One region of the Kitasatospora sp. NPDC057518 genome, then DNA from elsewhere that is predicted to be linked to it. Evidence: riboswitches for the same ligand, from Rfam matches in the RefSeq annotation. Region 1 holds a riboswitch; each other region holds the start of a gene.

The links. A riboswitch is a leader RNA that binds a small molecule or an ion and turns the genes downstream of it on or off. The one in region 1 is predicted to bind thiamine pyrophosphate.
Region 2: another riboswitch for thiamine pyrophosphate. It lies ahead of thiC (phosphomethylpyrimidine synthase ThiC); the one in region 1 lies ahead of ACFU7Z_RS09480 (purine-cytosine permease family protein).
Region 3: another riboswitch for thiamine pyrophosphate. It lies ahead of thiO (glycine oxidase ThiO); the one in region 1 lies ahead of ACFU7Z_RS09480 (purine-cytosine permease family protein).

What each region holds. Positions count from the first base shown of each region.
Region 1 is NZ_JBHVEU010000064.1:4,699-12,259, forward strand. Features, by position in the region: gene ACFU7Z_RS09465 (MerR family transcriptional regulator) at 1-13, opposite strand, end outside; tRNA gene ACFU7Z_RS09470 (tRNA-Ser) at 143-230, opposite strand; gene ACFU7Z_RS09475 (S1C family serine protease) at 294-2,093, opposite strand; TPP riboswitch at 2,360-2,504, shown strand; gene ACFU7Z_RS09480 (purine-cytosine permease family protein) at 2,497-3,915, shown strand; gene ACFU7Z_RS09485 (glycerophosphodiester phosphodiesterase) at 4,025-4,849, shown strand; gene ACFU7Z_RS09490 (ATP-binding protein) at 5,277-5,696, shown strand; gene ACFU7Z_RS09495 (DUF5926 family protein) at 5,766-6,749, shown strand; gene ACFU7Z_RS09500 (bifunctional DNA primase/polymerase) at 7,025-7,561, opposite strand, start outside.
Region 2 is NZ_JBHVEU010000135.1:1,041-8,601, reverse strand. Features, by position in the region: gene ACFU7Z_RS16410 (CBS domain-containing protein) at 1-220, shown strand, start outside; gene ACFU7Z_RS16405 (helix-turn-helix domain-containing protein) at 236-1,033, opposite strand; gene ACFU7Z_RS16400 (VOC family protein) at 1,147-1,503, shown strand; gene ACFU7Z_RS16395 (SRPBCC family protein) at 1,521-1,952, shown strand; gene thiC (phosphomethylpyrimidine synthase ThiC) at 2,011-3,825, opposite strand; TPP riboswitch at 3,820-3,954, opposite strand; gene ACFU7Z_RS16385 (PKD domain-containing protein) at 4,194-6,698, shown strand; gene ACFU7Z_RS16380 (DUF5326 family protein) at 6,786-6,986, opposite strand; gene ACFU7Z_RS16375 (hypothetical protein) at 7,249-7,561, shown strand, end outside.
Region 3 is NZ_JBHVEU010000119.1:4,053-11,613, forward strand. Features, by position in the region: gene ACFU7Z_RS15015 (bacterioferritin-associated ferredoxin) at 1-29, shown strand, start outside; gene bfr (bacterioferritin) at 57-536, opposite strand; gene ACFU7Z_RS15025 (molybdopterin-dependent oxidoreductase) at 814-1,443, shown strand; gene pknB (Stk1 family PASTA domain-containing Ser/Thr kinase) at 1,457-3,241, opposite strand; gene ACFU7Z_RS15035 (thiazole synthase) at 3,326-4,123, opposite strand; gene thiS (sulfur carrier protein ThiS) at 4,127-4,411, opposite strand; gene thiO (glycine oxidase ThiO) at 4,408-5,583, opposite strand; TPP riboswitch at 5,587-5,699, opposite strand; gene ACFU7Z_RS15050 (NAD(P)/FAD-dependent oxidoreductase) at 5,783-6,991, shown strand; gene ACFU7Z_RS15055 (Rv2175c family DNA-binding protein) at 7,044-7,409, shown strand; gene thiE (thiamine phosphate synthase) at 7,409-7,561, shown strand, end outside.

The sequences.
Region 1 (7,561 bases):
CGATGTTCAACATGGTGCGACCACTCCACCCCCTGCCACCGTGTCAGGGTCAACCCCCGCCCCCGCCCGTGGCCCGGGAAACACCGAGGGCGGGTGCCGAGTGGTCTCGGCACCCGCCCTGAGCAGGTGGTTCTCCTACCGGCGGAGAGCGTGGGATTCGAACCCACGGTACGGGGTCACCGCACGACAGTTTTCAAGACTGTTCCCTTAGGCCGCTCGGGCAGCTCTCCAGGCGGAGGTCAGCCTAACGGGTCCGGCGGGGTTCGGTGCACACGTTTCGGTGCGGGCGGGGGTTACGGCTGGTCGCCCTCGCGCTGGCCGAGAGTGACCTTGGTGGTGAGGGTCTGGCCGTTGCGGGTGTACTCGACGTCGACGGTCTCGCCGGGCTTGTGCGTCCAGATCCGGCTGACCAGGGCGGGGCCGTTGTCGATCGGGACGCCGCCGAGCTTGGTGATGACGTCGCCCGGCTTGAGGCCGGCCTTGTCGGCCGCGCCGCCGGGGGTGACGGCGGGCTGGCCCTGGATGTCCTTGGTCTGGATCTGCGCGCCGTCGCCCTTGTAGTCGTCGTTGCGCAGCACGTCGAGCTTGGCGTAGACCGGCTTGCCGGTCTTGATCAGGGTGTCCGCGACCCACTTGGCCTGGTTGATCGGGATGGCGAAGCCCAGGCCGATGCTGCCGGCCCGGCCGTTGGCGGAGGCGTTGGACTGGATCGCCGAGTTGATGCCGATCACCGCGCCGCCGGAGTCGAGCAGCGGGCCGCCGGAGTTGCCGGGGTTGATGGAGGCGTCGGTCTGCAGGGCGTTCATGTACGAGGCCTGCGAGCCGGTGTCGTCGCCGGAGGCCACCGGGCGGTCCTTGGCGCTGATGATGCCGCTGGTGACGGTGGACTCCAGGCCGTACGGCGCACCGATCGCGACGGTGGCGTCGCCGACGTTGACCTTGTCGGAGTCGGCCAGCGGCAGCGGGGCCAGCTTGCTCTTGGGCGGGTTGTCGATCTTGACCACGGCGACGTCGTAGCCCTCGGCGTGGCCGAGCACCGAGGCGCTGTAGGAGCTGCCGTCGGCGAACTTGACGGTCAGTTTGCCGCCGCTGAGGGTCGGCGCGACGACGTGGTTGTTGGTGAGGATGTGGCCCTCGGTGTCGAAGACGAAGCCGGTGCCGGTGCCCGATTCGCCGTTGCCCTGCGCCTTGATGGTGACGACGCTGGGCAGCGCCTTCTGCGCGATGGCGGCGATCGAGCCGGGGACGGGCTCGTTCTTCTGGGTGTCGCTGGCCTGGACGGTGGTGCTGCGGTGGTCGTTCGCGGAGCTCCTGCGGTCGGAACTGTCGGAGACGGACACGCCGAGCGCGCCGCCGGCCACACCGGCGACCAGCGCGACGGCCGCGATCAGGGCGACCAGGCCGCCGCGCTTCTTGCGCGGGCCGCCGGGGCCGCCGGGGTACTCCGCCGGGTAGCCGAGCGGGCCGGCCGGGCCGCCGGGGTAGCCGGCGCCGCCGGAGGTGGAGTCGTGGGTGGGGCCCCAGCCGCCGAGCGGCTGGCCGGCCCCGAAGGGGTGGTGGCCGTGCGCGGCGGGGGCGGCGGGCGCGGCCGGAGCGGCGCCGTACCCCTCGTGGGCGCCGGCGGCGGGGACGCCGTGGGTCGGGGTGGCGTACGGGTTGCCGGCCGGCGGCAGGGCCGGGGCGGCGGGTGCGGCGGCCACCGGGGCGGGCGGAACGGGCGGCAGGACCGGCGGCGGCGCGTCGATGTAGCCGGTGGCCGGGTCGACGGCCGGCTCCTCGACGGCGAGTACGGCGGGTGCGGCGGGTGCCACGGGCTCGGCGGGTGCCTCCGGTGCGGGCACCTTGGTGAAGGCGACGGTGGGCTTGTGCCCACCCCCGGCCGGGACCTCCTCGGCCGGAACGGCGTCGGCGGACGGCGCCGCCTCGGCGGCGGCCTCGACCGCGCCCGCCTCCGGCTCGGGCACCCGCCGGAACGCCATGGTCGGGTTGTGCCCGCCCTGAGCGGGGCCCGCGGCAGCGGACTCGGCCGCCCCCGGCCCGGCGGGCTGCTCCCCCTGCGGCCCGGTGGGCCCAACCTCGCGCTCGGTGCTCACGGACGACCTCCATAGCTGGCAGAACCAAGGACCATAGTTTTTCGCACTGTCGATTCGTTTGCCGTAAGGACCCCTCTGAAGAACTCATAAGAATCCTTAGCCGGCACCGACACCGGCACTGGCGTCAGCACCCTCAGCGGCACTGACACCGGCTCCGGCACCTGTACCGACGGCCGGGGCTCCCCTCCCCGTCGGGCGTCCGCGATGCGGACCGCCCCGCCCTCGGCCTTGGGCGTCGGCACCCGCGCCGGTTAGCCTGGCGCTCCAAACTGACACGCGGGAGCTTGGACCCACCAGGCTGAGAGTGCGCATGTCGACCGTACGCCACACGAGTGACGGACGTTCGAGGGGGCGCTGACCGCCGGAACCTGTCCGGGTAATGCCGGCGTAGGGAGTATCGGCCATGCCGCCTGCTTCGCCATCCTCTTCTTCGGGTACGAACGCCTCCGACTCCGGCGCGAACGCCCCCGCGCCGGGCGCGACCGCCCTCCTGGAACGCGCCGAGCACGTCGAAGCGCCCCTGGTCCTGGACACCGAACCGCCGCGCACGCTGCGCTTCCGGGACCACTTCGCGCTCTGGATGAACCTGGGCGTCAGCCTGATCGGCTTCTCCACCGCCGCCACCGTGCTCGGCGCCCCCGGCAGCGAGCTGTCGCTGGCCGCCGCGGTGACCGCGATCACGATCGGTACGGCGGTCGGCACCGCGATGCTCGCCGTGGCCGCGCTGATCGGCGCCCGCACCGGCGCCCCCGCGATGGCGAACCTGCGCGGGCTGTTCGGCACCCGGCTGTCCTACCTGCCGACGGTGCTGAACATCGTGCAGTGCATCGGCTGGGGCGTCTTCGAGCTGCTGACCATCTCGGCGGGCGCGCAGACCGTCGCGCACACCACCGGCTACCGCTGGCTGTTCGTCCTGCTCGCGGGCGCGCTGACCACCGCGCTGACCATCTGGCCGCTGGGCTCGATCGCGGTGCTGCGCCGCTTCGTGGCCGGAGCGGTCGCGGTGGCGATGGTGTACTTCACCGTCCAGCTGGGCCGCCAGGGCGTGCCGGACCCGGGCGCGGGCAACTGGCACGGCTTCCTCGGCGCCACCGACGCGATGATCGCGGTGTCGGTCTCCTTCGTCCCGCTGGCCGCCGACTACACCCGGCACTCGCGCACCCCGCGCTCGGCGTTCTGGGGCAGCTTCTCCGGCTACACGGTCGCCCAGGTCTGGTGCTACGTGCTCGGCCTGATGGCGCTGCTGCAGTCGGACGGCGACCCGAACCGGATCTTCGACTCCTTCCTCGGGGTCTGGGCCGGCTGGCTGTTCCTGCTGGTGCTGGTGCTGCGCGAGACCGACCAGTCCTTCGCCAACGTGTACTCGACCGCGATGTCGGTGCAGAACCTGCTGCCGAAGGTGGACCGCCGGGTGCTCTCCGGCGCGATCGGCGTGCTGATCACCGTGCTGGCGCTGCAGATCGACGAGTTCACCGACACCTACTACGGCTTCCTCGGCCTGATCGGCTCGGTGTTCGTGCCGCTGCTGGCGGTGCTCGTGGTGGACTACTTCCTCGGCGCCGGCCGGCGCGGCTGGAACCTCTCCGCCGACGCGCCGTCCCGCTGGCTGATGCTGCTGCCGTGGGCCCTGGGCTTCGCGGTCTACCAGTTCATCGCGCCGACCAAGGTCGCGGACTGGTGGACGGACTTCTGGACCTCCGCCCAGGAGGCGCTGCACTTCACCCCGCAGGAGTGGACCTCGGCCTCGCTGTTCGCCTTCCTGGTGCCGGCCCTGGCCACCTGGGCGCTCACCCCGCTCGGCCGCCGCGCCGTCCGGGGCTGACGGAGCGGAGCGAGCGGGGGCCCGAGCGGGCCCCGCAGGTGCGGAGACGGCCCCACAGGTTGGGGCCGTCTTTGTCCGCGCTTCACCTCCGCCGCCTATCGTTGGGCCTGTGACCAGCCCAGACCTGTCCTCGGCGGCGGCGCGCACCGTGCCGCCCGTCCAGGTGATCGCCCACCGCGGTTCCTCCCACGCCCTGCCCGAGCACACCCTCGCGGCCTACCGGCGCGCGCTCGACGAGGGCGCGGACGCGCTGGAGTGCGACGTCCGGGTCACCGCCGACGGCGCGCTGGTCTGCGTGCACGACCGCCGGATCGGCCGGGTCTCCAACGGCCGGGGCACCGTTTCGGCCATGACCCTCGCCGAGCTGGAGGCGTACGACTTCGGCGCCTGGAAGACCGGCCGCCCCAGCACCGACCCGGAGCTGCGCGGCGTGCTGCGGCTGGAGCGGCTGCTGGAGCTGGTGGTGGAGTGCGGCCGCCCGGTGGACCTGGCGATCGAGACCAAGCACCCGGTGCGCTTCCGCGGCCGGGTGGAGGCCGAGCTGCTGCGGACCCTGGAGCGGTTCAAGATCGGCGCGGCCCGGGAGGGCGACCGCCCGTCGGCCCGGATCATGAGCTTCTCCTCGGTCGCGCTGAACCGGGTGGCCGCCGCCGCGCCGCGGTACCGGCGGGTCTTCCTGTTCGAGCGGACCCTGCCGCTGCTCGGCCGGCTGCGCGAGGGCTCGCCGCTGCCGGGCGGGGCGCGGATCGCCGGCCCGGGCATCGAGCTGGTGCGGGCCCGCCCGCAGCTGGTGACCCGGCTGCGCGAGCTCGGCCACGAGGTGCACGTGTGGACGGTGGACGAGCCGGCCGACGTCGAGCTCTGCCTGGAGCTCGGGGTGTCCGCGATCATCACCAACCGGCCCGCGGAGGTACTGGCGCAGCTCGGCCGGTGATCCACCGGTGGTCCGTCGGCGCACCGAAGGCCGTACTCCTCCGAACCCCTCCGATCCGATCACTCTGGTCGGCAGTCAAACCTTCCTCGCGCGAAATTGCCGGAATTCTTGCATCCGGGCGACGGAGGGTGAGCGCGGAATGACCTGATGTCGACCGTCGGTCGCCGCACTCGAAATGGGCTCGCGGGATCGTCCGGTGCTCGTTTCCGACGCATTACCAAGGGGCATCTCTCCCTCGGCATACGCTGAAGGAGGTCCGGGGGTGGCGTTGATGGTGGCGCGTGAAGTGCCGACTTCATCGACCATGGCAGTGCCGCACGGCCCAGCGAGTGTCGGGGTCGCACGGCGCCGACTGCGTCGAGATCTGGGTGACCGGCAGGTACCCGAACCGGTCATCGATGATGCTGTTCTGATCCTTTCCGAGCTGTTGAGCAACGCCTGTCGGTACGCCCGTCCGCTCGGCCCGCTGCCGGCCCTGGGCCGCAGCGCCCGGGCCGAGGTGCTCGGGCAGGTGCTGGTCGGCGTCCCCTCCGGGGCGAACGCCGCGCAGGGCGCCCGGGAGCCCGCCGAGGGTCCGGCCGAGCCGGCCGGCGGGGTGCTGGTCCGCTGGCAGATGCACGCCGACGGGGTGCTCACCCTGGAGGTCACGGACGGCGGGGCGGCCACCCGGCCGCTGCCCGCGAGTCCCTCGCTGACCTCGCGCGGCGGCCGCGGCCTGAGCATCGTCGACCAGCTGGCCAGCGACTGGGGCGTGCGCGACGCCCCCGGCGAGGTCACGGTCTGGGCGGCGCTGCCCGCCCGGGCCCGGCACGCCCGGCGCACCGGGGGCGATGCCCGTAGCGCGTGAGCCGGGCTCGGGGAATGTGTCGTTAGGCTTCCCGGGACACAGGACCACCGTTCCCGGGAGAGCCGCAGCATGGGCAAGAAGGCCGCCAAGAAGGCGCCGCAGCGCCAGTCCACCACCGCCGTCACGGGCGAGATCCCCGTGGTCGGGGCCCGCGAGGACTGCCCCTGCGGCTCGGGCCGCCGGTACAAGGCGTGTCACGGCCGGGAGGCCTCGCACGCGGTGCAGGAGCTGGTGCACCGCCCGTTCGAGGGCCTGCCGGGCGAGGCCGACTGGGTGGCGCTGCGCGAGCTGGTGCCCGCCGCCACGGTGCCGCTGACGCTGGCCGCCGGGGTGGCCGACGGCGCGACCGGTGACGTCCCGTCGGTGACCCTGGCCACCGTGCTGCCGCTGGCCTGGCCGGCCCTGCGCCGCCAGGACGGCTCGATCCTGCTCGGCCTGCAGACCCAGTCCGCCTCCGGCGACCTCAGCCGCGACCTCGCGGACGCCCTGGAGCTGGCCCTGGCCACCGAGCCGGGCAGCCCGGTGCCGGCCCGCCGGACCGTCCCGGGCGGGCGCCGCCTGCAGGACCTGCTGGACACCACCGCCGCGTTCACGCCCGCCGTGCACACCGGCTTCGAGTTCTGGCTGGAGGACGCCGAGGCCGCCACCGGCGAGGTCGCCGCCTCCCTGGAGCGCGCCAACGCCTCGGCCATCCCGACCGAGAAGCTCGCGAGCGTGGACTCCGCGTACTGGTGCGGCACCCCGGACAAGAACCACCTGCGCTGGGTGATGACCGTGCCCGAGGAGAAGCTGCTGGACGCGCTGGCCCGGCTGAACACGGCCGGCGAGGCCTCGCTCGGCCCGGACACCCGCCTGGTCGGCTCCTTCCGCGCGCACGGCCTGACCGTCCCGGTGTGGGACCTCCCGCTCGCGATGACCGCCGCCGACTGCGAGAAGCCGGCCGCCGAGTTCGCCGAGCGGCTCGCCGCGGTGCTCGCCGACGCGGCCCCGCTGACCGCCGAGGAGCGGCGCACCCGCGCGAACCTGGTGAACCGTCAGGTCACCTTGAACTAAAGGGCGCAGGATCCGCGTGATACGCGTCACATTGTCGCGGTGAACGCGCAATTTCCGGGCGTGGAGGGCGTCTTGGAAATTGGCGCGGGCGCGGATCCTTGTTACTGTCTAAAGAGTCCGGCCGCTGGTGCATCCCCCGTCGCCAGCGGCCGGATCTTTTCTTTTTCCGGAGTGCCCCGCTCGGAGCCCCCGGACGGGCCCGAGCCGAGACCCGGGAGAAGCCCGGATCCGGGCCCGGCGGACGGTGTCGACAGCCCGTCCCGCTCCGGTGGCCCTCAGTAGGCCGAACGCCCGCTGTCCAGCCGGACCGTCGCCTCCACCAACTCCCCCAGCAGCGGCCCGACCTGCGGCAGCCAGACCCCGCCGCCGACGCCCGGTCGCGGCGCGAGCACCCAGCGCACCCTCCCCCAGCCTCCGGCCGAGGGGACCCCGACGGCCGCGCCGCCGGGCGGCAGCGGCAGGAAGCCGCCCGCCCCGTGGTAGCGCAACGAGCCCGGCACCCAAGGGAGTTGGGCGAGCATCTCGCCGAGCACGTCCAGCGAGTACGGGGCCACCAGCAGCGCGTAGCGGCCCGGCATCGCCAGCACCGGGCCGAGCGGCAGCCGCAGCGCGCCCAGGTAGACCAGCGCCCGGGCGCCGGCCGCCGCGGGCAGGCTAACCGCCGAGACCGTGGAGCCGGTGGCGGCCAGCACCGGCGCGTCCGGGCTCTGCCGCTCCCACCACCAGCGCACCATCCGGGCGTCCGTGGTGGCGGCCAGCAGCGAGGGGTCGTGCGGGTGCGCGCCGGGGACGGTGCAGTCCAGGTCGCCGCA
Region 2 (7,561 bases), on a different contig from region 1:
CTGGTACGCCGAGCGGACCGCGATCAGCTCGACCACCCACCAGCGAGGCCCGTTCGCCTGGCCGACCATGGGCCTGGCCCTGGCCGCGATCGCCATGCGGATCAAGCACCTCGCGGTCTGGCCCGTCGTCGACGAGGACGGCTACATCCTCGGCGCGCTGACCGCGGACCGCGCCGCCGGCCTGCTCGCCCCCGACCTGGTCGTCACCGTGCCCGCGTGACCCCGCCCCGCCGGCTCATGACGGGCCCGGGCCCGGGGCGAGCAGCCGGCGCAGTGCCGTGGGTGTGTGCCCCACGTGCTCGCGGACGACGCGGGTCAGGTGCGCCTGGTCGGCGAAGCCGAGCTGGGCCGCCAGGGCGGCGAGGCCGGGTTCGCCCTCGACGATCCGGTCCATGGCCCGGGTGACGCGTACGCGGTTGCGGTAGCGGGTCAGCGAGACGCCCGTCTCCCTGGAGAACACCCGGCTCAGCCGGTAGGGCGACACCTCCAGCAGCGCGGCCAGCGCGCAGAGCCCACCGGCCTCCGGGGCCTCCTCGATGATCGCCTCGCGCGCCGCCGCGGCCAGCGCCCGGTCGGCCGGCCTGCCTGCCCGCCGGGCGCGGGCGGTCGGCTCACCGACAGCGGCCGCGACGAGGCGGAGCAGTTCCTCCGCCAGCGCGTAGTCGATGTCGCCGGTGCCCGCGGCGGCGACCAGACGGCGGTGGGCGAGGTCGACGCGCGCGTCGACATACACCGTCGTCGCGGCGGGCGGGCGCCCGAGGAGGGAGGGCTCGAACCTGACCGACGTGCAGACGTCGCCGCCGGCCGGGTGCGCGAAGCGCTCCTGCTCGCCGGGCGCGCCCAGGTAGGCCGTGGTCGCGTCCAGATCGGTGTCGGTGCCGTCGGCCGACCGCCGGAACCTGCCGCGTCGCACCAGCACCAGGCGGTGGTCGTCGCGGCTCTCCGGCTGCGACCACCGGGTGTGGTCGGAGCGGCACCCCACCACGGTCACGGTGAACTCCGGCCGGGCGGCGAGGGTCGATGCGGACAGCATGCCGCGGACGGTACCCGCCGGGTACGACAGGACGGCCCGCAAGGATCTTCAAGACCTCCGGTGCCGTCACCCCGGATGCTGGGGCCCACGTGACGACAGGAAGGGAGCCATCCATGGCCGTCCACGCGGAGCTCACCGCGATCACCATCGACTGCGCCGACCCCCGGGCCCTCGCCGGGTTCTACCGCCAGGTCACCGGCTGGGACCTCGGGCAGGCCGACGACGACTTCGTCCAACTCGGCGCGGGACCGGTCCGGTTGGCCTTCCAGCGGGTCGCCGGCTACCGGGGGCCCGGCTGGCCCGACGCCGCGAAGCACGCCCACCTCGACTTCGCCGTCGCCGACCCCGAGGCCGCGGTGAAGGAGCTGCTCGCGGCGGGGGCGACCAGGCCGGAGTTCCAGCCCGGCGAAGGCGATTGGACCGTTCTCGCCGACCCCGAGGGCCACCTGTTCTGCATCGCTTCGGCCTGACGAGGAGTCGACCACCCATGGCCTCGATCCACAAGGAACTCGTCATCGACGCCCGCCCCGAAGCGGTGTGGTCGGTGCTCAGCGACTACGGCGCGGTGCACGAGCGGCTGGCGCCCGGGTTCGTCACCGACACCGTGCTGAGCTCGGACACGCGCACCGTCACCTTCGCCGACGGCACGATCGTGCTCGAACGGCTCGTCGACCTCGACCACGAGGCGATGCGGGTCGCCTACACGGTCGTCGGCGGCAGCCTCCACCCGTCCCACCACCACGCGTCCATGCAGGCCCTTCCGGAGGCCGGCGGCCGGACGAGGTTCGTGTGGCACACCGACGTCCTGCCCGAGGCCCTGGCCGCACCGATCGCCGAGTCCGTCGAGCACGGTTCGGCGGTGATCCGCCGCACGCTGGAGGCCGCCGCACCGGTCGCCGGCCCCGACGCCGGGAGGTAGCGGAGGACCGCGAAAGCGCCGCCCCGAGCTGATCGGGGCGGCGCTCCGGCGTCCCGGGTCAGTCCACCAGCGGGAGGTAGACCTTGTTGCCCTGGGCCGCGAACTCGGCGGACTTCTCGGCCATGCCGGCCAGCGCCTCGGCGTCGAACTCACTGGAGACGGCGGTGGATCCGTCGCCGTGCTCGTCGCGGATCTTCTGGGAGATCTTCATCGAGCAGAACTTCGGGCCGCACATCGAGCAGAAGTGCGCGGTCTTGGCGGGCTCGGCGGGGAGGGTCTCGTCGTGGAAGTCGCGGGCGGTCTCCGGGTCGAGGGCCAGGTTGAACTGGTCCTCCCAGCGGAACTCGAAGCGGGCGTCGGAGAGGGCGTCGTCCCAGGCCTGGGCGCCGGGGTGGCCCTTGGCCAGGTCGGCGGCGTGGGCGGCGATCTTGTAGGTGATCACGCCGGTCTTGACGTCGTCCCGGTTGGGCAGGCCCAGGTGCTCCTTGGGGGTCACGTAGCAGAGCATCGCGGTGCCCCACCAGGCGATCATCGCGGCGCCGATGCCCGAGGTGATGTGGTCGTAGCCGGGGGCGACGTCCGTGGTCAGCGGGCCGAGGGTGTAGAACGGCGCCTCGTCGCAGATCTCCTTCTGGAGATCCATGTTCTCCCGGATCTTGTTCATCGGGACGTGGCCCGGGCCCTCGATCATCACCTGGACGTCCCGCTCGCGGGCGATCCGGCCGAGCTCGCCGAGGGTCTTCAGCTCGGCGAACTGCGCCTCGTCGTTGGCGTCCGCGATCGAGCCCGGACGCAGGCCGTCACCGAGCGAGAAGGTGACGTCGTAGGAGGCGAGGATGGAGCAGAGCTCCTCGAAGTTGGTGTAGAGGAAGTTCTCCTGGTGGTGGGCCAGGCACCAGGCCGCCATGATCGAGCCGCCGCGCGAGACGATGCCGGTCTTGCGGCGCGCGGTGAGCGGGACGTAGCGCAGCAGCACGCCGGCGTGGACGGTCATGTAGTCGACGCCCTGCTCGCACTGCTCGACGATGGTGTCCCGGTACACCTCCCAGCTCAGCTCCTCGGCGCGGCCGTCCACCTTCTCCAGGGCCTGGTACAGCGGCACGGTGCCGATCGGCACGGGGGAGTTGCGCAGGATCCACTCGCGGGTGGTGTGGATGTTGCGGCCGGTGGAGAGGTCCATGACGGTGTCGGCGCCCCAGCGGGTGGCCCAGGTCATCTTCTCCACCTCCTCCTCGATCGAGGAGGTGACGGCCGAGTTGCCGATGTTGGCGTTGATCTTCACCAGGAAGTTGGTGCCGATGACGGCCGGCTCCACCTCGGGGTGGTTCACGTTGACCGGGATGACGGCCCGGCCGCGGGCCACCTCGGCCCGCACGAACTCGGGCGCCAGGCCCTCGCGCAGCGCCACGAACTCCATCTCCGGCGTCACCACGCCCCGCTTGGCGTAGGCGAGTTGGGTGACGGCGGCACCATCGCGGCCGCGCAGCGGACGGCGCGGGCGGCCGGGGAAGACGGCGTCCAGGTTGCGCAGGTTCCCGCCGCGCGGCGAGGTGTGCTTGATCCCGTCGTCCTCGGGGCGCGACTCGCGGCCGTCGTACTCCTCGACGTCGCCGCGCTGGCGGATCCAGGGGTCCCGCAGCGCGGGCAGGCCGCGCCGCACGTCGGGCTCGTACGACGGGTCGGTGTACGGGCCGGAGGTGTCGTACAGCGGGACGGTCCCGCCGTTGGTGAGCCGCACCTCGCGGTACGGGACGCGCAGGTCGGGGCGCGATCCCTCGCGGTAGGCCTTGTGCCAGGCCGGGGTCGGGTAGCCGGTGCGCTCGCTGCTGGGGGCGCTCCGGACAGACTGCGGCTGTGCTTCGAACGTGGTCATCTGACCTCTACTCCCTACGCCGGCATTACCCGGTCAGGTTCCTGCGGTCGACGCAGCCGTCGGTCCGTCCGTCGACGTCCCGGTCAGCGTCCTCTCAGCCCGGTGCTCCGAGCTCCCGCGTCGCAGGCGGTGTTGCCTGCACACGACGCCCAACACCGTAGCGAGCGGATCGCCGCAGGTCCAGAGCGCCTCACGGGCCGGCGGCCGACCGCGTCCACCGACCCCGCGGCCGAAAGTGTCCTCCCTCGCCCCCATAATGCTCACCAATACTCCGCAGACGCTCCATCAAAGTGTGTACGGCCCAACCGGGTCGCACTCACCCGGGGTTTCGCGGCTTTGACGACTTTTGGGGGAAATGCATCGTGCGCATGCGTCACGTGGCCGGGCTGAGCGCCGCCGTGGTCTCCGCGGTGGTGGGCCTGCCACTGCCTGCGGCCGCGGCCGAGCCGACCGCCGTCCTGTACGTCCAGGGCGGTCTCTGCAAGGACAGCGGACCGGGCACCCAGGCCCAGCCGCTCTGCACCGTCCAGGCCGCCGCCGACCGGGTACTGCCCGGCCAGACCGTGGAGGTCTCGCCGGGCACCTACCCCGAGGATGTGACCGTCCGGCGCTCCGGCGAGCCCGGCAAGCCGATCACCTTCCGCGGCACGGGCCGCATCGGCAAGCTGTCCTCCCTCCCGGGCAGGACGTCGACCTTCCCTGTCATCGCCGGCCCGCTGCGACAGGCGGTGAAGATATCCGGCCAGCACGACGTCGTGTTCTCCGGCTTCGACGTGACCCACTTCGAGCTCGACGGGGTCAGCCGGGTCGAGCTCTCCGGCAACTGGATCGAGCAGCGGGACGACAAGATCGCTCGGCCGGCCGTCGCCGTCACCGGCGCCAGCGACCACGTCCGGATCGAGCGTTCGGTCGTCCGCGCGACCACCGGTGGTGTGAAGGTCGGTGCGGGCATCGCCGGGACGGTGATCGCCGGCAACGACTTCATCTCCTCGCTCGGGGGGCCGGCCGTCTCGGTGACCGACGCACCGGGCACGGTCGTCACCCACAACACCACCAACCTGACACCCGAGGTCACCATCGACCTGGCCGGCTCGTCCGACCACTCGACGATCACCAACAACATCGTGGCCGCGAGCGCCATCCAGGTGGCCGCCGGCTCGACCGACGGAACCACCCTCGACTACAACGCCGTCTGGTCCTACAACCCCGACCGCTGGCCCAGCTACAAGTGGGCTGACGTCGCCTACAAGATGGCCCCAGAGCTACAGGCCGGGACCGGCCAGGGCCAGCACGACGTGAACTACCAGATCCCGTTCGACCTCGATTTCTCGCCCCTGTCGGTGCCCATGTCCTCCGCGGGCAACTGGCAGGCCCGCAGCGTGATCGACTCGGCCGGCCCCGAGGCGCCCGGCGTTCCGACCGTCGACCTGCTCGGCCACGACGCGTTCGACCACGAGGACGTCGCCAACACCGGACCGAACGGCGGGTTTCGCGACCGCGGCGCGTACGAGGTCATCGGCACCCTAAGCGCCAACCTCACGGTGACCCCGGAGAACGACGTCGACCCGCTCGCCGTGACGGTCAGGGCCAACCCCGTCAGCCCCTCGCGGATCACCGGCTACTCCTACGACTTCGGCGACGGCCCGGCCAAGCCGTGGGAGAACCGGTCCTCCGAGCGCCATGTGTACGCCAAGCCCGGCACCTACACCGTGCGGCTGACCATCACCGACGAGTTCGGCACCACCCGAACCGAGGAGCGGAACGTCACCGTCGACTACACCCCGGCCGGCTACACCGCGATCGCGCCGACCCGCATCCTGGACTCCCGCCAGCCCGGCGGCCGCTACCCGCGGCTCGGCCCCGGCGAGACCATCGACCTGGACCTGCGCAACCGCGTCTCCGGCTCGGCCGGCACCCTGGTGCCCCCGGGCGCCACGGCCGTCGTGCTCAACCTGACCGCCACCGAGGGCACCGCCGACAGCCACCTGGACGTCTACCCGTCCGCCGCCGCCCGGCCGACCACCTCGAACGTGAACTTCGGCCCCGGCCAGGACGTCGCCAACCTGGTGACCGTGCCGATCGGCCCGGACGGCAGGGTGGTGGTGCGCAACAACGCGGGCTACGTGCACACCGTCGCCGACGTCCTCGGCTACTTCACGGCCGGCAGCCCCGACCGCTTCACCTCCGTCGCCCCGGCCCGGCTGCTCGACACCCGCTCCGACGCCACCCCGCTGACCGGAGGCACCCCCCGACGGCTCCAGGTGGCCGGCGCCGGCGGCGTCCCGGCGGGCGCCACCTCGGCGGTGCTCAACGTGACCGCCACCGAGTCCGCCTCGGCGGGCTTCGTCACCGTCTACCCCGGCGGAACCCAGCGCCCCGCGGCCGGCTCCAACCTCAACACCGCCCCGGGCCGGAACATCCCCAACCAGGTGGTGGTCCCGCTGGGCGCGGACGGCAGCGTCGAGCTCTTCACCAACGCCTCCAGTTCGCACCTCGTGGTCGACGTCTTCGGCTACTACGGCCCGGACGGCAAGGGCCTGTTCACCCCGGTCACCCCGACCCGCCTGCTGGACTCGCGGAACAGCACTCCGTTCGGTCCGTTCTCCAGCCGTACGGTCGAGGGCGTGCCCGCGCGCGCGACCGCCGCGGTGGTCAACCTGACGGCGACCGGGACCACCGGGGCCACCCACCTCACCGCCTGGGCCACCGGGACGGCCAAGCCCGGCACCAGCAACCTGAACGCCAGCCCCGGACTGGACGTCCCCAACCACGGCACCATCCCGGTCGACGCCCAGGGCCGGTTCGACATCGCCAACAACGCCGGCACGACCGACGTCATCGCCGACCTCTTCGGCTACTACCGCAACCAGTAGCAGCACTCCGGACACCGGAGAACGCCAGAGGCCCGGCTCCCCGTCTCGCGGGGGGCCGGGCCTCAGGGCGGCGGTCGGGGCGGCCGGTCAGCTCTTGGCCGCCTTCTTCACCAGGACCACCACGGCGGCCGCGATACCGACCACCACCAGCAGCTTGATCACGATCGAGAGCAGTGCGCCGACGACGCCGAACACGAAGGCGACGATGTTCCAGGCCAGCACCAGGACCAGCACCGGGATGACGATGTTGCGCACCCAGGAGGGCAGCGACTTCCAGAGCTCAGCCATGTCGGTTCCTCTTCTCCCCTCGGGTCGGCCGCCGTCCGGTGCCGCATCCCGCTTGCTTTCGGTACTTCGATCGTACGGTGGCGCGAGTGCCGGAACGAGGCCCAACGGCCCGGAGAGAACCCCGAGATCCCCCCGATCCCGACCCCCCGGGTGACCCCCGAGAATTCCTCCGACGCGGCACAACCCCCGGCCTTCCGGAACGTCCTACCTAGTGCCGGGACCATGCCCTCCCGGCGCCGTCTACCAGGGGGGAACCCGACCCATGCGGGCCAGCACAGCCATGTCCACCGCCGCTCTCGCGGCGCTCAGCCTCACCGTCGCGGCCCTCGCCGCGGTGCCCGCGACCGCCGCCCCGGCCACTGCACCGGCGGCCGCCACCGCTGCCGCCGGCACAGCCCCCGGCGCCACCGCACCGGCCGGATTCGTCGGGATGGCCCCGACCCGGATCCTGGACACCCGCGCGGGCAACCCGGCGACCCACAGCGTCTGGCCGGTCCAGGAGGGCGAGTACTACTCGACCCCGATCGCCACGGGCTGCCACAACCACCCCCCGCAGGAGTGCTACGGCGTCGTCC
Region 3 (7,561 bases), on a different contig from region 1:
GGGTGACCCGGGCGAACCGGGCGGCCTGACCGGACCGGACCGGGCGGGCCGCGTCCTCAGGACTCCGGCTGCTCGATCACCGTGGCGAGGTAGAGCGCCTCGCCGAGCTTCTCCAGCAGCTCCAGCTGGGTGTCGAGGTAGTCGATGTGGTGCTCCTCGTCGGCCAGGATGTCCTCGAAGATGTTCGCCGAGGTGACGTCGTTCTTGGCCCGCATCACCACGATCCCGCGCTTGAGCCGGTCGATCGCCTCGACCTCGATCTGGCGGTCCGCCTCGAACATCTCCTTGACCGTCTGGCCGATCCGGACGTGGAACAGCCGCTGGTAGTTGGGCAGCCCCTCCAGGAACAGGATCCGGTCGGTGAGCGTCTCGGCGTGCTTCATCTCGTCGAAGGACTCGTGCCGGGTGTACTTGGCGAGCTTCGTCCAGCCGAAGTTCTCCTGCATCTTGGCGTGCAGGAAGTACTGGTTGATCGCGGTCAGCTCGGCGGTGAGCTGCTCGTTGAGGAACTCGATGACCTCGGGATCGCCCTGCATGGTGATGCCTCCTGCACTCGTGCTGCCGTGTGTCCTGCGCTGAGTCCTGCGTGAAGTCCTGCGGTGGGTCCGGTACTGAGTCCTGTGCTGCGCATCCTGGCACCGCTTTGGGAGGAAATTCCAGTAAGTTCACACTCACTAGGACATGTGTCGGAATATCCGATTCATGGTGGAACGTGCTGGTGGGCGGCCGACCGCTGGGCCGTACGGGCAGGGGCGCGGGTCCGCGCAAAGGGGCGCGCGCCGAGGCTCGTCCGCCGTCTGTCACCATGGATCCATGGGTCAGTCGAAACACGAACCGCTTCCGCCGTCTGACCCGAGGCTCCCCCCGGGACAGCGCGCGCAGCGCGGCTGGCCCGCCCTGCACTACGGGCCGGTGCCCCGCTTCAAGCCGTTGACCTGGGACCTCCAGGTGTTCGGCGCCACCGCCTCGGCGGAGAAGCACAGCTGGGACTTCGAGGCCTTCGGCGCCCTGCCGCGCAGCACCGTCGTCGGGGACCTGCACTGCGTGACCAAGTTCTCGGTGCTCGGCAACGAGTGGACGGGCGTGTCGGCCGCCGCCGTGCTCGACCTGGTGCCCCCGGCGCCGGGCGTCACCCACGTCATGGTCTGGGCCGAGTACGGCTACAGCGCCAACCTGCGCCTCGCCGACTTCGCCGACCCGCGCACGCTGCTCGCCACCCACCGCAACGGCGAGGCGCTCACCGCCGAACACGGCTTCCCGGTCCGGCTGGTGGTGCCGCGGCTGTACGCCTGGAAGGGCCCCAAGTGGGTGCGCGCGGTCGAGTACATGCGGGCCGACCGGCGCGGCTTCTGGGAGGAGCGCGGCTACCACAACCTCGCCGACCCCTGGGGCGAGCAGCGCTACTCCTACCAGGAGGAGCCCGGCGACGGGCCGCTGCGCTGAGCCCGCCCGGGGCCTAGAACAGCGAGAACTTGACCGTCACCACGCTGCGCTGCGGGCGCCGCTCGCCCGCCGCCGGGCTCTGGCCGGAGGAGGTGACCGCGCCGAACACGTCCCAGCCGCTGGTCTGCATGGTGAAGCCCGCGGCCTGGAGCGCCTTCTGCGCCTCGTCCTTGCCCATCCCGGTGACGTTCGGGACCGGCACCATGCCCTTGCTGACCACCAGCGACACCGCGCTGTTCTCCTGCAGCAGCTGCCCGGCCGCCGGCGAGCTGCTGATCACCGAGCCCTCGGGCACCGTGTCGTCGTAGGTCTCGGTCACGCCGCCCCTGGTCAGCTGGGCGCCGGTCAGGGCCGCGGCGGCGTCGGCGGCGCTCTTCCCGGTGAGGTCCGGCACCGCGATCCGCTTGGGGCCCTTGGAGAGGGTGACGGTGACGCTGTCGCTCTTGCGGGTGCGCGCGCCCACCCCGGGGTCGGTGGCGATCACCTGCCCGGACGGGACGGACTCGCTGAACACCTCGACGAACCTGCCGTGCAGGCCCTCCTTGTCCAGGACCCGCTGCGCCTCGGCCCGGTCCTTGCCGAGCACGCCCGGCACCGAGCCGTACAGCCCCTCGGAGATCCCGTACGTGACGCCGCCGATCGCCAGCACCAGCGCGGCCAGCGCGGCCGTCCAGACCAGCGTCCGGCGGGGGAGGCGGCGCAGCGGGCCCGGCCGGGGCCGGCGCCGGTGCACCGGGGTCGGCTCGTCGTACGGGCGCGGCTCGGCGAGCAGCTCGTCCATCAGCTCCGGCGGCATGTCCAGCACGCTGGTGCGCTCCGTCGGCGGGGCCTCGGCGGGCCGCGGCAGCGGCTGGATCACCGAGGTCGGCTCGCTGGTCGGGTAGCGCGGGCTGGGGCGGGTGGAGGCCGGCGGCTCGGCGTCCAGCGCGGCCGGGGCGAGGGTGCGGCGCACCCGCTGGAGGGCGGCGAGCAGCTCGACCGCGTCGTACGGGCGGGCGCCGGCGGACCGGGCGCAGGCGGCGGCCACTATCGCGTCCAGCTCGGGGCCGACGGCGGGGGCGACCAGCGAGGGGGCCGGGACGTCCTCGTGCAGGTGCTTGTACATGACCTGGACGGGGTTGTCGCCGGTGTGCGGGCGGCGGCCGGTGAGCATCTCGTACAGCAGGATGCCGGACGCGTAGACGTCCACCCGCTGGTCGGTGGGGGCGTCCGGGAGGATCTGCTCGGGGGCCAGGTAGGAGACGGTGCCCATGACCGTGCCGCCGGTCGCGGTGGTGGTCGAGGTGGGCGCGCCGTCGGCGCTGCCGAGCACCCGGACCAGGCCGAAGTCGGCGACCTTGACCAGGCCGCCCTCGGTGATCAGCACGTTCTCGGGCTTGACGTCGCGGTGGACCAGTCCGGCCCGGTGGGCGGCGCCGAGCGCGGCGAGCACCGGCTCCAGCACGTCCAGCGCGGCCCGGACGGACAGCGCGCCGCGGTCGCGCAGCAGGTCGCGCAGGGTGCGGCCGGGCACGTACTCCATGGCGAGGAAGACGTGGCCGCCGTCCGCGCCCTGGTCGAAGACGTTGACCACGTTGGGGTGGGTGAGCCTGGCGACCGCCTTGGCCTCGCGGATGAAGCGGGCGGTGAAGCCCTCGTCACCGGCCAGCGAGGGGTGCATCACCTTGAGCGCGACCACCCGGTCCAGCCGGGTGTCGGTGCCCCGGTAGACGGTGGACATCCCGCCGGTCGCGATCCGCTGCTCGACCCGGTACCGGTTGTCGAGCAGGGCGCCGATCAGGGGGTCGTGCAGTGCCATGTCCACTCGGAGAGTCTAGGGTGCGGGACCGCCCGGTCCCGGCGGACACCGCCTCCGGGACCGGCTTGTGACATGCGCGACGGTTCAGAACGCCGGGTGCTCGCGGGTGTCCAGGTCGGCCCGGCCGGCCATCGCGGAGGAGGCCTCGGCGTGGAAGCGGCGCGGGATCCGGCCGGCCCGGTGGGCGAGCCGGCCCGCCTCGGCGGCGTGCCGCATCGCCTCGGCCATCAGCACCGGGTCCTGAGCCCTGGTCACCGCGGAGGCGAGCATCACCGCGGCGCAGCCCAGCTCCATCGCCAGCGCCACGTCGGAGGCGGTGCCGGCGCCCGCGTCCAGGATCACCGGGACGCCCGCGCCCTCCACGATCAGCTGGAAGTTGTGCGGGTTGCGGATGCCCAGGCCCGAACCGATCGGCGAGCCCAGCGGCATGATGGCCGCGCAGCCGACGTCCTCCAGCTTGCGGGCCAGCACCGGGTCGTCGTTGGTGTACGGCAGGACGGTGAAGCCGTCGTCGACCAGCGTCTCGGCGGCGTCCAGCAGCTCGATCGGGTCGGGCAGCAGGGTGCGCTCGTCGGCGATCACCTCCAGCTTGACCCAGTCGGTGCCGAGCGCCTCGCGGGCCAGCCGGGCGGTCAGCACGGCCTCGCCGGCGGTGAAGCAGCCGGCCGTGTTGGGCAGCACCCGGATGCCGTTGCGGGTCAGCACGTCCAGGACGGAGCCCTGGGTGGTGGCGTCGACCCGGCGCATCGCGACGGTGGTCAGCTCGGTGCCGGAGGCGAGCAGCGCGCGCTCCAGGACCTCCAGGCTGGGGGCGCCGCCGGTGCCCATGATCAGTCGGGAGGAGAAGGCCGTCCCGGCGATGGTCAGCAGATCGTCGGCCATGGCTCAGCCTCCCTGGACGGCGGTGAGGATCTCGATCCGGTCGCCGGTGCCCAGTGCCGTCCCGGGCCACGAACCGCGCGGCACCACGGCCTCGTTGAGCGCGGCGGCGACGCCGGTGTTGGCGGCGCTGACGGAGGCCACCAGCTCGGCGAGGGTGGTCGTGGCGGGCACCCGGCGGGGCTCGCCGTTGACGGTCAGGGCGATCTCGGCCGGGGCGACCGGGTTCGGGGCGTCCTCGTGCACGGCGTTCTCGTCTGGGGCGTGCTCGTTCGGGGCGATCTCGGTCATGCGGAGGCCTTCGCGACGGGGGATTCGGAGGAGAACCGGGTGGGGGTGAACGGCCTTGCGAGCTCGGGGACTTCACCGGTGACCAGGTACTCGGAGACCAGGTCGGCGGTCACCGGGGTGAGCAGCACGCCGTTGCGGTAGTGGCCGGTGGAGGCGACCAGCCCGGGCAGCGGGGTCGGGCCCAGCAGCGGGGCGTTGTCCGGCGAGCCGGGGCGCAGTCCGGCCGAGGTCTCGCGCAGCGGGAGTTCGGTGATCCCCGGGACCAACTCGTGGGCGTCCCGCAGGAGTTCGTACACCCCGCCGGCGGTGACGGTGGTGTCGTAGCCCTGCTCCTCGGTGGTCGCGCCGACGACCAGTTCGCCGTTCTCCCGGGGGACCAGGTACAGGTGCCGGCCGCGGACCACGGCGCGGACGTTGCGGGAGAGGAACGGCCGGTAGGCCTCCGGCACGTGCAGCCGCAGCACCTGCCCCTTCACCGGGCGGATCGCGGGCAGCACCCCCTCGGGCAGACCGGGCAGCCGGTGGCTGTGCGGGCCGGCGGCGAGCACGACCTGGTCGGCGGTCACGGTCTCGTCGGTGCTCAGCCGGGCGCCGGTCGCGCGGCCGTCCTCGACCAGCAGCTCGACGGCCTCGGCGCGGTGCAGCAGGACGCCCGCGCGCCCGCAGGCGGCGACCAGGGCGGTGAGCAGGCGTCGGGGGTCCACCTGGTGGTCGTCCGCGGCGTGCAGGGCGCCGCGGACGGCGGGGGCCAGCATCGGCTCCAGCCTGCGGGCCTCCCGGCCGGTCAGCCAGGTCGAGTCCAGGCCCAGCCGCTGGTGGAAGGCGTACAGCTCGCGCAGTTCCTCGCGGTCGTCGGAGTCCAGCGCGACGGCGATCGTGCCGCAGCGGCGGTAGCCGGTGTCCAGGCCGCCGCTCGCCTCGGAGAGTTCGGCGGCGAAGGTCTCGTACCGCTCGTTCGAGGCCATCCCGAGGCGCAGCAGCGGCTCCTCGCCGTACTGGAGCTCGGTGACCGGGGCGAGCATCCCGGCCGCGACCCCGGCGGCCCCGCCGCCGTGGGCGGGGTCGACCACGATCACGTTCCGCGCCCCGCGCCGCGCGGTGCGCCAGGCGACGGCGAGGCCGATGACGCCCCCGCCGATCACCAGCACGTCGGCATGGGTGCCTGATGGCAAGCGTGACAAGGCTGCTCTTCTCCCTTCGCCGGTATGACCCGGATCAGGTTCGGACGGTCGCAGGCCGTGTCAGCCCGCCTCTCAGCCCGGTCCGCCGGGCTCCCGTGTGGTCCTCCCACCTTAACGCCGGGGGTCGGCCCGGCCGAAGGCCCGTACGCGGGGCGGACGGCCCGGAGGCCGCCGCGTCGCGCTGAGTACAGTGGCGGGCGTGGCAGAGCTGAGCGGAACGGATCGGGTGGTCGTCGTCGGAGCCGGGCTGGCCGGGGCGCAGTGCGCCCTCAAGCTGCGGCAGGGCGGCCGGCAGGGGCGGATCACGCTGGTCGGCGAGGAGCCGCACGCGCCGTACGACCGGCCGCCGCTCTCCAAGGACGTGCTGCTCGGCAAGGCCGACTCCACCGCCCTGGACATCGACTACGGGCAGCTCGGCATCGAGCTGCTCACCGGCCGCCGCGCCACCGGCCTCACCCCCGGCGTGCTGCACACCGACGGCGGCGACCTCCCGTACGGCTCGCTGGTGATCGCCACCGGCGCCGTGCCGCGCGCCCTGCCCGGCGCCGAGCGGGCACACCTGCTGCACACCCTGGACGACGCCCTGGCGCTGCGCGCGCTGCTGCGCCCCGGGCTGCGGCTGGTGCTGGTCGGCGCGGGCTGGATCGGCGCCGAGGTGTCCACCGCGGCCCGCGCGGCGGGCTGCGAGGTGACGGTGGTCGAGGCCGGTCCGGCGCCGCTGCCCGGCGCGCTGCCGACGGAGCTCGGCTCGGCGATGGCCGCCTGGTACGCCGAGGCCGGGGTCGAGCTGCGCTGCGGGGTCGGCGTGGCCGCCGTCGAGCCCGGCGCGGTGCTGCTGGCGGACGGCTCGCACCTGCCCGCCGACGAGGTGGTGGTCGGCATCGGGGCCCGCCCCGCGACCGGCTGGCTGGCCGGCTCCGGGGTCGAGCTGGACGCGACCGGCGCCGTCGTGGTGGACGGGCGGCTGCGCACCTCGGTGCCCGGGGTCTTCGCGGCCGGCGACTGCGTCAGCTACCCCTCGGCCCGGGCCGGCGCCCGGCTGGCCGTCCAGCACTGGGACCACGCGCTGCGGTCCGGCGAGGCGGTGGCCGCCGTCGTCCTGGGCGCGGACGCGCCGGCCTACGACCCGGTGCCGTACTTCTGGTCCGAGCAGTTCGGGCGGATGGTCCAGTACGCCGGCCGGCACGCCGAGGGCGACGAGCTGGTCCGGCGCGGCGACCCGCGGGGCGCCGACTGGTCGGTGCTCTGGCTGCGCGACGGCGTGCCGAGCGCGCTGCTGACCGTGGACCGGCCGCGCGACCTGGCCCAGGGGCGGCGGCTGATCGAGCGCGGCACCGCGCTGGACCCGGCCCGGGCGGCCGACCCCGCGGTACCGCTGAAGGCGGCCGTCGCGGGGTAGGCGCGGGGCAGGTCTGGTGCGCGGTGGGCCGCGGAGGTGGCAGTCTGGTGGCGTGAGTGAGATCGAAAGCAAGATTGAATCCCTGGTCACCGACTGGATGTACCTGCCCGACATCTCGGAGCAGTGGGGGGTCCGGGTCACCGAGGTGCGTGACCTGGTCAAGAACGGCGGCCTGATCGCCGTCCGGCGCGGCCCCAACAAGTCGCTGCAGGTCCCGGCCGCGTTCATCGACGGCCCGGGCCTGGTCAAGCACCTGTCCGGCACCCTGACCGTCCTGCGGGACTGCGGGTACAACGACGCGGAGATCCTGGAGTGGCTCTTCACCGAGGACCCGTCGCTGCCCGGCAGCCCGATCCAGGCGCTGCGGGAGAACCGCGGCACCGAGGTGAAGCGCCGCGCCCAGGCGATGCTGATCTGATGGCGGCGGACACGCCGCGCGCCGGGCTCGCCGACGCCCGGCTGTACCTGTGCACCGACGCCCGCCGGGAGCAGGGCGACCTCGCCGAGTTCCTGGACGCGGCGCTGGCGGGCGGGGTGGACATCGTCCAGCTGCGCGACAAGGGCCTGGAG